Thermus aquaticus: one gene and its partner. The protein of the gene in region 1 interacts with the protein of each later gene in a pairwise test. Links are inferred from orthologs where the notes say so. Each region holds a gene or a part of one and is shown on either strand. Other genes may lie near its edges.

Region 1 (5,587 bases):
CCCCAAGCCGTCTTTCCAGGTAGCCCCTAAGCCTGCCCTCCTCCCACCCCGTCCAGAGGGCCACCTCCGCCCTCTTTAAAAGGTCCTCACGGGAAAGGGGGGCGTAGAGGAGGACCCGCCCCTCCCTCTCGCCAAGCTCGGCCCCCACGGCCACCAGGTACGGGGGGCCTCCCTCCAGGCGCAGGGCAGGGCCGGTGACCAGGCGGTAGCGCCCGGGGGCCAGGCGCTCCGCCGCCCGGTCGGGGTAGGCGGCCATGAGGAGCCTGCCCACCTCCTCGGGGTGGGGGAGGGCCTTTAAGGGGGGCGCGCCCAGGCGGCCCCGCCAGAGGGCGCTGGCCCTTTCCGCCCGGGTGGGCCTCCCGGCCCAGCGGGCCTCCAGGAGGGCTTCCAGGTGGACCATGAGGTCCTTTTCCCCCTCGAGGCCCTCCTCCAGAAGGGCCATGAGGTCGGCGGCCAGGGGGAGGAGGCCCTCTTTTTCCGCCTCCAGGGCCAGCCGGGCCAGGCGGGGGTGGGTGGGGAGGGTGAGCATCCGCTTGCCCAAAGGGGTCAGGGCCTCCCCCTCCACGGCTCCCAGGAGGCGGAGGAGGTTCCAGGCGGCCTCTAGGGCCCCCTGGGGGGGCTTGGTGGGGAGGGGAAGCTCTTCCAGGCGCTCCCCAAAGGCCAGGGCCAGGAGGAGGGCCCGGGAGAGGTCGGCCTCCAGGATCTCCGGCCGCTTGGGGGGAAAGGGACCTTCGGGGTAGAGGCGGAAGACCCGCCCCGGCCCGGTGCGCCCGGCCCGGCCCGCCCTCTGCCGGGCGGACTCCTCGGGGATCCGCACCAGGGCCAAGCGGGTGAGGCCGGTCCTGGGGTCAAAGCGGGGCTTTTTGGCCAGGCCCGTGTCCACCACCGCCCGCACGTTGGGCAGGGTGAGGCTGGTCTCGGCCACGTCCGTGGCCAGGACGATCTTCCTTGGGCCGGGCCTAAGGAGGGCGGCCTGCTCTTTTAGGGGAAGCCCCCCGTGGAGGGGGAAGGCGGGGAGGTCCTGGAGGAGGCTTCGTGCCCGTTCAATCTCCGCCTTGCCGGGCAGGAAGACCAACACGTCCCCCTCCCCCTCCAGGAAGGCCCTGCGGGCGTAGCGGGCGGCCAGGGCCTCGAGGGGGCCTTGGGGTGGGCGGTCCAGGTGGAAGACCTCCACCGGGTGGCCTTCCCCCTCCAGGGCCAGGACCTCCCCCTTCAGGGCCCGGTTCAGGTCCTCGTCGGGGGTGGCGGTGAGGAGGGCCAGCTTGAGGTCGGGGCGGATGGTCTCCTGCACCTTGAGGAGCAGGGCCAGGGCCAGATCCCCCTCCAGGTGGCGCTCGTGGGCCTCGTCCAACAGGACGGCGGAGACCCCCTCCAGCGTGGGGTCCTCCAGGAGGAGGCGGAGAAGAAGCCCCTCGGTCATGACCAAAAGCCGGGTTTCCCGGCTCTCCCGCCCCTCCAGGCGCACCCGGTAGCCCACAGTCTTCCCCAAAGGCTCCCCCAGGTTCTCCGCCAGCCGGGCCGCCACCGCCCGGGCCGCCACCCGCCGGGGCTCAAAGAGGAGGACCTTGCCGGGAAGGGCCTTGAGGAGCCTCAGGGGAAAGAGGGTGCTCTTCCCCGCTCCGGGGTAGGCCTTGAGGAGAAGGCGGCCTTCCCGGAGGAGGAGGGCCACCGCCTCTTCCATCCAGTCCATCAGACGTCTATCTGGGCGTAGCGGGCGTGCTCCTCAATGAACTCCCGCCTGGGGGCCACCTCCTGGCCCATGAGCTTCTCAAAGAGCTCGCTGGCCTCGAGGGCGTCCTGGAGCTCCACCCGCTTGAGGACCCGCTTCTCCGGGTTCATGGTGGTCTCCCAAAGCTGCTCGGGGTTCATCTCCCCCAGGCCCTTGAAGCGCTGGACCTCGTAGCTCTTGCCCTCCAGCTCCTTGAGCCTTTGCGCAAGCTCCTCGTCGGAGTAGAGGTACTCCACCTTCTTCCCCACCTGCAGGCGGTAGAGGGGGGGCTGGGCGATGTAGACGTGGCCCCGCTCAATAAGCGGGCGCATGTAGCGGTAGAAGAAGGTGAGGAGCAGGGTGCGGATGTGGCTCCCGTCCACGTCGGCGTCGGTCATGATGATGATCTTGTGGTAGCGGAGGCCCTCCAGGTCAAAGTGGGCCTCCTCCCCGGTGCCGCTGAGCCCGGCCCCGATGGCGGCCACCATGGCCCGCACCTCGGCGTTTTTCAGGGCCTTGGAAAGCCCCGCCTTCTCCACGTTGAGGATCTTGCCCCTCAAGGGCAGAATGGCCTGGAAGCGGCGGTCCCGGCCCTGCTTGGCGCTCCCCCCGGCCGAGTCCCCCTCCACGATGAAAAGCTCCGCCTCCTCGGGGTTTTCCGTCTGGCAGTCGGCCAGCTTCCCCGGCAGGTCGTCGGACTCCAGGGGGTTCTGCCGGCGGACCAGCTCCCTGGCCTTCCTGGCCGCCTCCCGGGCCTGGGCCGCCCGGAGGGCCTTCTCGTAGACGGTCTTGGCGATGCGGGGGTTCTCCTCCAGGATCTCCGATAGCTTCTCGTAGACCACCTGGCCCACCGCCGCCCCAGCCTCGGGGTTCAGGAGCTTTCCCTTGGTCTGCCCCTCAAACTGGGGCTGCGGGAGCTTCACCGAGACCACGGCGTAGAGGCCCTCGAGGAGGTCGTCCCCCGTGGGCTGGGGGCCCTTTTCCTTGTTGAGGCCCGCCTTCTTGGCGTACTGGTTCAGGGCCCGGCTGTAGGCGGCCTTGAAGGCGGTCAGGTGGGTCCCCCCGTCCCGGGTGGGGATCATGTTGGCGTAGGTGAGGATCTCGGTGGTGTAGCCCTTGGTGTGAATGAAGCCCACCTCCACCTCCACCTCGCCCTCCTGGCCGCGGATGAGGAAGGGCTTCTCGTAAAGGAGCTCCTCCCCTTCCGCCAAGGCCTTGGCGAAGGAGGCCACGCCCCCCTTGTCCTGGAAGACCTCCTCCCTGCCGTGGATGAGGTCCTTGAAGACCAGCCTAAGCCCCGCCACCAGGAAGCTCACCTCCTTGAGGCGGGCCCGGATCTTGCTGGGGTCAAAGGTGAGGTTCCCGAAGATCTCTGGGTCAGGCTTGAAGGTGACCCGGGTGCCGGTCTTGCCCTTGGGGGCGGGGCCCACCACCTGGAGGGGCTCGGTGACCTCCCCCCGGCTGAAGGCGATGCGGTGGTGCTTGCCGTCGCGGAAGACCTCCACCACCGTCCACTCGGAGAGGGCGTTGACCACGCTGGCCCCCACGCCGTGGAGGCCGCCCGAGACCTTGTAGGCCCCGCTCTCAAACTTGCCCCCCGAGTGCAGGGTGGTGTAGATGACCTCCACGGCGGGCTTCCCCTCCTCGGGCATCAGGTCCACGGGGATGCCGCGGCCGTTGTCCTCCACGGTGAGGGAGCCGTCTGGGTTCAGGGTGGTGATGATCTCCGTGGCGTAGCCCGCCAGGGCCTCGTCCACGGCGTTGTCCAGGATCTCCTTGAAGAGGTGGTGGTAGCCCTCCACCCCCGTACCGCCGATGTACATGGCGGGGCGGTGGCGCACCCCTTCTAGCCCCTTCAGAACCTTGATGGCGGATGCGTCGTAGCTCACCCCTTCAGTATACCACACCCCACCTTCCGGCGGATTTGCCCATGGGGAAGGGAAAAAGCCCTCCCCGGCCTTGGGGTTTAGATCGGAGTGAGACCAGAAAAATCCCTGCCCTTTATCATGGGGGCATGGCGCTCCTCCTGCAGGCCCACGCCCTCCTTGGCCTTCTCCTCCTGGCCCTCGTTCCCCTTCTCGCCCTCTTGGGCCTCTTGGGCTTCTTCCGCCCCCTGCCTTCCCGCTTCTACGCCCTCCTCAGGGGGGCGGCCTGGGTAGCCATAGCCCAGGTGGCCCTGGGCTTTCTCCTCTTCTTCCAGGGCCTCAGGCCCAAGGACGGGCTGCACCTCCTCTACGGCCTCCTCCTCGCCGCCGGGCTCCACTACCTGGGGGGCTTGGAGCCCGGGGCGTGGTTCTACCGGGGTCTCAAGGACCCCCCCAAGCGCCCCGAGGTCTACGTGGCCGTGGGCCTGCTCTTTGCTGTGGGGCTTGTGCTTCGTGTCTACCTCACGGGGCGGTGAGGGCTTCCTGGGCCACCCTGTCCCAGCGGATGAGCCCAGATAGGGTAGGAGCGTTTTTCTGGAGAAAAAGCTCAATGCTTTTCACATAACTTTCCCGAAAAATGACGAATCCGTTTTCTAGACGGTCCAAATGGTGTGCAACCTTGGCCCATAGACGGTAGGTTTCTCCGTTCACTCTTGCCCGTTTGGCTTTTTCTTCGAGCTCCTCTGGTGTCTGCAGGGTGTAGGGAATCTCGATGAGGGCGGTGCCTCTTTGCTTCCTTAAAAAGCGGTTCTCGCTCTTGGCCTCGGAACGGTAAGTTTCCTTTTTGATCTGGATTCCTGTTGAGGACCCGCTTGTATGAATCAGCGCGTCTATCCCTTGGGCGTCGAGTTCTGGGGCAGCTTCTAGAGGAAGCTCGCAGGAGGCGTTCCAGCGGTAGCAGAAGTGAAACTGAGTCCAGATGGAAACGGCTGTTCGGTACAGCCTAGCCTCGAGGCCCAAGCGAACAAACGCGTAGGAGCATCCCCAAAAGTATTTGCGTATGAACTCGTCCAAGGGCCGTAGGCGCTTTTCCCACCAGTGGTCAAAGAACTCTTCGAAGCCCAGGAAGGAAGGGTTATCCTCAAGCGCTTTCCAATAATGCTCGTACAGGTCCGGAAGCGGGTTCAGCTCCCTAGGCAGGTCTTGTTCAACCGTTTTGATAGGGCGGTACTTTTGCTGGTAGGACTCGAGGTCCAAGCTTGCGAGAAAACGCTCAAAAGTTTCGAGCGCTTTCTGGGCTTGTGTGGAAGCCATATTCCCTCCTTACAGGAAGCCTTTCTAGCATCCTCAGCGTCAGGTGGGGCACGAAGTCGCGATAAAGCGTCCTGACGTGCTTCTGCATCGCTTCGGAGTTTAACCACTGCACCAGGGACGAGGGGTCTAGTCTCACACCTTCCTTGGGCAGGAGGTGGAACTCCTCCCGCCAGGGGTAGGCCCTTTCGTCCCAAGCGGCCACCACTCTAGTCCCCTTGGTGTGGGCTACCACCAGGTGGGGCGTGGCATAGAAGTCCCTGAGCTCCTTGGCCCTTTCCTTGGGCATCCAAAGCCCGGAGTGGTTTTTCTCGTAATCTACCCACCCCGGCTTTAAATTTCTTCCTGTGAGCACAGGCACAAGACCTGGCCCCGGTTCCTTTCTCACTGCTGGATGTTTCTTGAATTCAGGGCTTCTTGCGGCGAAGCGGATATGAAAGAGGTCTCCCAGTGGCATTCCCGATATTTCCAGCTTCCGCGTCTCCTCTGTTTCAAAGCGGATAATCTCTCCTTCCCAATGTGGATATTCAGCCCAGAGGATGGGCGTGAACCCGCTTTCGCTTTCTTGGGTATCCCAAAGTGAAAGGCCTTTTCCGCTCTTCTGGAAGCGAATCACTACAGCGCTAACCTTTTTTTGCGGGAAAACCTCGCCAAGGTAGTATACAGATGTTTTCCCTTCCCGGGCAAGGAACTCGCGAAGGAG
Region 2 (5,729 bases), 760 kb from region 1 along the record:
GGAGGCGTTGCCGGAGCCGCATGAGCCCCAGTCTACCAGCCTCTAGCGGCCGTCGCCTTTGCTTTGGGCCAGGGTCTTCAGGCCCTCCGGGTCCTTGAGGACGATCTTGCCGTAGCCGGAGCGGATGTACCCCTCCCGGGCGAGCTCCCCGATCACCTTGGTGACCGTCTCCCGCACGCTGCCCACGGCGGCGGCCAGCTCGTCGTGGGTGGCGTGGAGGACGATGACCCCTTCCTCCTCCCGGGCTAGCGGCGTGGCGGCCAGCTCCAGAATGGCCGCCGCCATGCGGTTCTTGAGGCGCTGGGTGGCCAGGCTCTCAATGCGGCGGTAGGCGCGGGCCAGGGCCTCCGCCAGGTGCTGGGCCAAGGCCCGCATCTCCTCGGGGGAGGGCTCCTTGGGCAGGGCCTCCAGGACCACCCCCGTCACCGCCTCGGCGAAGTAGCCCCGCTCCAGGCCGAAAAGGGCCTCCTCCCCGAAGTAGCCTCCCGGGGGCACCAGGCGCAGGGTCAGGGCGTTGCCCTCCTCGTCCACGGCCTCGAGGCGGACCAGGCCTGAAAGCACCCTGTAGGCCCGGTCCCGGGGACCGGGGCGGCCGGGGTAGAGGATGACCTCGCCGGGCTTGAAGCTCACCGTTTCGCGGGCCTGGGTCATGGCTGCCTCCTGTCCCCAGGCTAGCACGCCCCAGGGATTTTGTAAACGGAGAGGTTGAAAAAATGAAGCCCGGGCTACCGAAGGGGGCGCTTCCGGGCCACGGGGAGTAGGCGGTCCAGGGCGATCTCCGGGGCCTCGCCCCGCTTCCTGGCCTCTTCCAGCTCCAGCCTAGCCCAGAAGAGGGCCATCTCCCACACCGCCTTTAGCCTTTCCTCCACGGGGAGAGCCCGCCACTCGGAAAGGTCGTCCGGCCTCTCTTCCAGGGAGAACCTCCGGGCCACCGGTTTAATCGCCCTCATAGTTCCTCCAGGTCCCTCAGGTCCACGGGCCGGCCGAAGGCCCGCTTCAGGGCCTTGAAGTCCTCCGGATGCACCACAAAGACCTCCACCCCTTCCACCCGGTGGGTGAGCCTGCGGGCGAAGGCCCCGTCAAAGGAGGGGGATTCCAGGAGAAACCTGGCCCCCGCCCGGTGGAGGGCCCGGAGGAAGTCCAGCATGTCCTCGGTCATCCCACGTTCTCCCGGAGCCAGGAGAGATAGGCCCCGTGCCCCTCGGCGATGGGGAGGGCGATGATCTCGGGCATGGTGTAGGGGTGGAGGGCGAGGACCCGCTCTTTAAGCCTGGGGAAGGCGAAGGTGGTGGTCTTGACGATGAGGAGCACCTCCTGGTCCTCCACCACCTCCCCCTGCCAGCGGTAGACGGAGGTGAGGCCGGGGACCAGGTTCACGCAGGCCGCCAGGCGCTCCTCCACCAGGGCCCGGGCGATGGTCTTGGCCACCTCCTGGTTGGGGGCGGTGATCAGGACCACCTCTTCCATCTACTTCTCCTCCTCCACCACGAAGGCGCTGGCGATCTCGTCCTCCTCGGGAAGGTTCATGACCTTGACCCCCGCCGTGGCCCGGGAGTACTGGCGGATCTCGGCCACAGGGGTGCGGAGGGTGAGGCCCTTTTTGGAGAGGACCAGAAGGTCCTCCGTGCCCCGCACCTTGAGGAGGGCGGCCAGGCGGCCCACCCTGGCGGAGACGGCGTAGGTGATGACCCCCATCCCTCCCCGGCCCTGCGGGGGGTACTCGCTGAGGGGGGTGCGCTTGCCGTAGCCCCGGGTGCTCACCGAAAGGAGGTCCACCATCTCCCCGGGTTTCACCGTGACCAGGGAGACCACCCGGTCCTGGGGCTTCTTAAAGCGAATGCCCACCACGCCTTGGGTGTCCCGGCCCGTGGCCCGCACCTCCTCCAGGGGGAAGCGGATGGCCTGGCCCTCGGCCGTGGCCAGGATGGCCTCGTCCTCGGGGTCGGAGAGGGCCACGCCCACCAGGCGGTCCCCCTCCAGAAGCCGGATGGCGATGAGGCCGCCCGCTCCCAGGTTGGCGTACTCCTTGAGGGCGGTGCGCTTGACCAGGCCCCGCTCGGTGGCGAAGACCAGGTAGCCCTCCCCCTCGAGGCCCCGCACGGCCAAAAGAGCCGCCACCTCCTCCTCCTCGGCGAGGGGCAGGAGGGTCTTCACGTGGACTCCCCGGGCCTGGCGGCCCATCTCCGGCAGGTCGTAGACCTTGAGGCGGTAGACCCGGCCCCGGTTGCTGAAGACGAGGAGGTCATCGTGGGCGTCGGCCACGAAGACGTGGGTGGCCTCGTCCTCCTCCTTGGTCTTGCCCGCCATGAGGCCCTTGCCGCCCCGCCCCTGGGCCCTATAGGCCTCCAGGGGAAGGCGCTTCAGGAAGCCCTGGGCGGTGAGGGTGATGACCATGGGCTCGTCCTCAATGAGGTCCTCGGGGTTGAAGCTCTCCTCAAACTCGGTGAGGAGGGTGCGCCTTGCGTCCCCGTACTTTTCCTTGACTCTGAGGAGCTCCCGCTTGACCTCGCCCCAGAGGCGGCCTTCGTCCTCCAGGATGGCCTTGAGGCGGGCGATCTCCTCCATGAGCCCCCGGTATTCTTCCAAAAGCTTCTCCCGCTCCAGGGCCACCAGGCGCTGGAGGCGCATGTCCAGGATGGCCTGGGCCTGGGCCTCGGAGAGGCCGAAGCGCTCCATGAGGCCCCGCCTGGCGGCGGGGGCGTCCTCGGAGGCCCGGATCAGGGCGATGACCTCGTCAATGTGGTCCAGGGCGATGAGGAGGCCCTCCAGGATGTGGGCCCTCTCCTCGGCCTTCTTGAGGTCAAAGAGGCTCCGGCGCCGGACCACCTCCTTGCGGTGGTCCAGGTAGTGGCGCATGAGGTCTAGGAGGGAGAGGACCCGGGGCTCGCCCTCCACGATGGCCAGGAGGTTCACGGTGAAGGAGGACTGGAGGGCGGTGTGCTTGTAGAGCTGGTTGAGGACCACCTGGGGGTTGGCCCCCCGCTTGAGCTCAATGGCGATGCGGAGGCCCTGGCGGTCGGACTCGTCCCGGAGGGCCACGATGTCCTCAATCTTCTTGGCCTTGACCAGGGCGGCGATCTGGGCGATGAGGCCCGCCTTGTTGACCTGGTAGGGAATCTCGGTGACCACCAGCATGGGCCTAGAGCCCTTCTCCTCCACCCGGACCTTGGCCCGGACCTTGAGGCTTCCCCGGCCCGTGGCGTAGGCCTCCTTGATGCCCTTTCGCGAGAGCCTGCCCCCTGTGGGGAAGTCGGGGCCCGGCAGGTGGGCCATGACCTCCTCGAGGGTGATCCCGGGATTGTCAATCATGGCCACCAGGGCGTCCACCACCTCGGCGAGGTTGTGGGGCGGGAGGCTGGTGGCCATGCCCACGGCGATGCCGCTTGAGCCGTTCACCAGAAGGTTGGGGATGGCGGCGGGCAGGACCTCGGGCTCCTTAAGGGAGCCATCGTAGTTGGGGCGGAAGTCCACCGTCTCCTTGTCCATGTCCTGGAGCATCTCCGCCCCGATGGGCGACAGCCTGGCCTCGGTGTAGCGCTGGGCCGCCGGGGGGTCCCCGTCTATGGAGCCGAAGTTGCCCTGGCCGTCAATGAGGGGGTAGCGGAGGTTCCAGGGCTGGGCCAGGCGGGCCAGGGCGTCGTAGATGGCGGCGTCCCCGTGGGGGTGGTACTTGCCCATGACCTCGCCCACGATCTTGGCGCTCTTCACGTGCTTGCGCCCCGGGAGGACCCCCTCCTGGTAGGCGGCGAAGAGGATGCGCCTCTGGACCGGCTTGAGCCCGTCGCGAACGTCGGGCAGGGCCCGGTCCACGATGACGGACATGGCGTAGTTGATGAAGCTTTGCTTGAGCTCCTCGGTGATTTCTACAGGCAGAACCTGGGCCATAGCGCTCCTGGATGGCGTTTAGACGCCACCTTTCAGTATACCTCATCGGGGTGGGCCAGGGGCCATGGCCTCCCGGTTTGGTTTAATCCCAAATAGTGGCTACCCCGGGATACGCCCGGAGGGGATGGCTTCCGGGGAAGACGTTTCTACCCCACCTCCAGGACCTCGGCCAGGTAGGCCAGGGCCAGCTTATAGGAGAGGGGGCCGAAGCCGGAGACGATGCCCCGGCAGGCGGCGGCGGTCACCGAGTGCTGGCGGAAGGGCTCCCGGGCGTGGAGGTTGGTGAGGTGGACCTCCACCACGGGAAGGGGCTGGGCCTTGATGGCGTCCAAGAGGGCGTAGGAGTAGTGGGTGAGGGCCCCGGGGTTCAGGACGATGGCCAAAAAGCCCTCCTCGTGGGCCTGCTGGACCCAGTCTATGAGCTGGCCCTCGTAGTTGCTCTGGCGGAAGACCACGCCCAGGCCCAGCTCCGCCCCCCAGGCCTCGCAGAGGGCCTCCAGCTCCTCCAGGGTGGTCCTTCCGTAAAGCTCGGGCTCCCGCCTTCCCAGGAGGTTCAGGTTGGGGCCGTTCAGGATCAGGACCATTGGCCTTAGCATAAACCCATGCGCCTTTTCGCCCTGGTCCTTCTCCTCTCCTTTGCCCTGGCCCAGACCCACGTGGTGGCCCCCGGAGAGACCCTCTTCGCCATCGCCAAGCGTTACGGCACCACGGTGGAGGAGCTGGCCCGCCTGAACGGCCTGAAGGACCCAAGCCGCATCCGGGCCGGGCAGGTCCTCCGGGTGCGCCCGGTGGCCGAGATGAGCCTGCCCAAGGGGCGGCTCTGGTACACCCACCCCGTCCAGGGGCGGGCCTTCGGCCTCAGGGTGGAGGGGTATGGCGGGGGCGAGGCCTTCTTCCTGGAGGGGCGCTACCCCCTCTTCCGCGAGGGGGAGAGGCTTTGGGGCCTGGTTCCGGTGGGGGCCCTGGTGGAGCCCGGGGCCTACCCCCTTAGGCTTCTTCTGGACGGGGCGGAGGTGAACCTCACCCTCCAGGTGGCCCCGGGCGGGTACGCCAAGGAGGTCCTTGCCCTCTCCCAGGACCTCGAGGCCCTCCTCAAGGACCCGGGCCTCAAGGCGGAGCGGGAGAAGGTGGTGGCCGCCTGCCCCAAGGAGGGCCCTTTACGCCTTCAGGGGCCTTTCGTGAAGCCCCTGGAGGGGCGCATCACCAGCGCCTTCGGCACCCGGAGGCAGTACGGCACCCTCTTCACCTCCTACCACGAGGGCCTGGACTTCGCCGCGCCCCTTAAGACCCCGGTGCGGGCCGTGGCCAAAGGCCGGGTGGTCCTCTCCGAGAGGCTTAGGGTGCGGGGGGAGGCGGTGATCCTGGCCCACGGGCCTGGGCTTTGCACCGGGTACTGGCACCTCGCCGAAAGAAGGGTGCGGGTGGGGGAGGAGGTCCAGGCGGGGAGGGGCATCGGCCTTCTGGGGAGCACGGGGCTTTCCACCGGGCCCCACCTGCACCTGGAGGTGCGCCTCTTTGGGGTGCCCGTGGACCCGGCCCCCTTCTTCGCCGGCCTGCCCCTACCCTAGGCGTAAGAGGGAGAGGACCTCCACGTGGTGGGTGAAGGGGAAGAAGTCGTAGGGCCGGGCGAAGGCGAGTTCATACCCTCCCCTCACCAGCTCCCCCACGTCCCGGGCCCAGGTGGCGGGGTCGCAGGCGATGTAGAGGACCTCCTTGGGGCGGCTTTGGAGGAGGTAGGCCCGCACCTCCTCCGAAAGCCCTGCCCGGGGCGGGTCCAGGACCACCAGGTCAAACCGGCCGAAGCGCCGGGCCTCCCGGGCGTCCTCCCGGTGGAAGCGGACGTT

Evidence for each region.
Region 2: the proteins of BVI061214_RS02055 (region 1) and gyrA interact in binary tests that used the Escherichia coli proteins (3 or more experiments, as listed by UniProt). The link is inferred for Thermus aquaticus from one-to-one orthologs.

Annotation. Positions count from the first base shown.
Region 1 is NZ_LHCI01000106.1:202,589-208,175, forward strand. What follows is about bases 1,144-4,098. They hold BVI061214_RS02055 (DNA topoisomerase subunit B), read right to left. Parts: upstream 3,598-4,098; coding sequence 1,690-3,597; downstream 1,144-1,689. Other genes in these bases: hrpB (ATP-dependent helicase HrpB), read right to left, coding at 1,144-1,690; BVI061214_RS02060 (hypothetical protein), read left to right, coding at 3,723-4,098; BVI061214_RS02065 (TaqI family restriction endonuclease), read right to left, coding at 4,096-4,098. In the rest of the region: more of hrpB, read right to left, coding at 1-1,143; more of BVI061214_RS02060, read left to right, coding at 4,099-4,109; more of BVI061214_RS02065, read right to left, coding at 4,099-4,830; BVI061214_RS02070 (N-6 DNA methylase family protein), read right to left, coding at 4,847-5,587. UniProt on the Escherichia coli protein: DNA gyrase negatively supercoils closed circular double-stranded DNA in an ATP-dependent manner to maintain chromosomes in an underwound state.
Region 2 is NZ_LHCI01000106.1:966,923-972,651, forward strand. What follows is about bases 1,177-4,273. They hold gyrA (DNA gyrase subunit A), read right to left. Parts: upstream 3,886-4,273; coding sequence 1,468-3,885; downstream 1,177-1,467. Other genes in these bases: cutA (divalent-cation tolerance protein CutA), read right to left, coding at 1,177-1,467; aroQ (type II 3-dehydroquinate dehydratase), read right to left, coding at 4,032-4,273. Outside these bases: BVI061214_RS06365 (DUF502 domain-containing protein), read right to left, coding at 1-22; BVI061214_RS06370 (helix-turn-helix domain-containing protein), read right to left, coding at 43-651; BVI061214_RS06375 (hypothetical protein), read right to left, coding at 726-950; BVI061214_RS06380 (hypothetical protein), read right to left, coding at 947-1,159; more of cutA, read right to left, coding at 1,156-1,176; more of aroQ, read right to left, coding at 4,274-4,469; BVI061214_RS06400 (LysM peptidoglycan-binding domain-containing M23 family metallopeptidase), read left to right, coding at 4,488-5,453; BVI061214_RS06405 (class I SAM-dependent RNA methyltransferase), read right to left, coding at 5,445-5,729. UniProt on the Escherichia coli protein: A type II topoisomerase that negatively supercoils closed circular double-stranded (ds) DNA in an ATP-dependent manner to maintain chromosomes in an underwound state.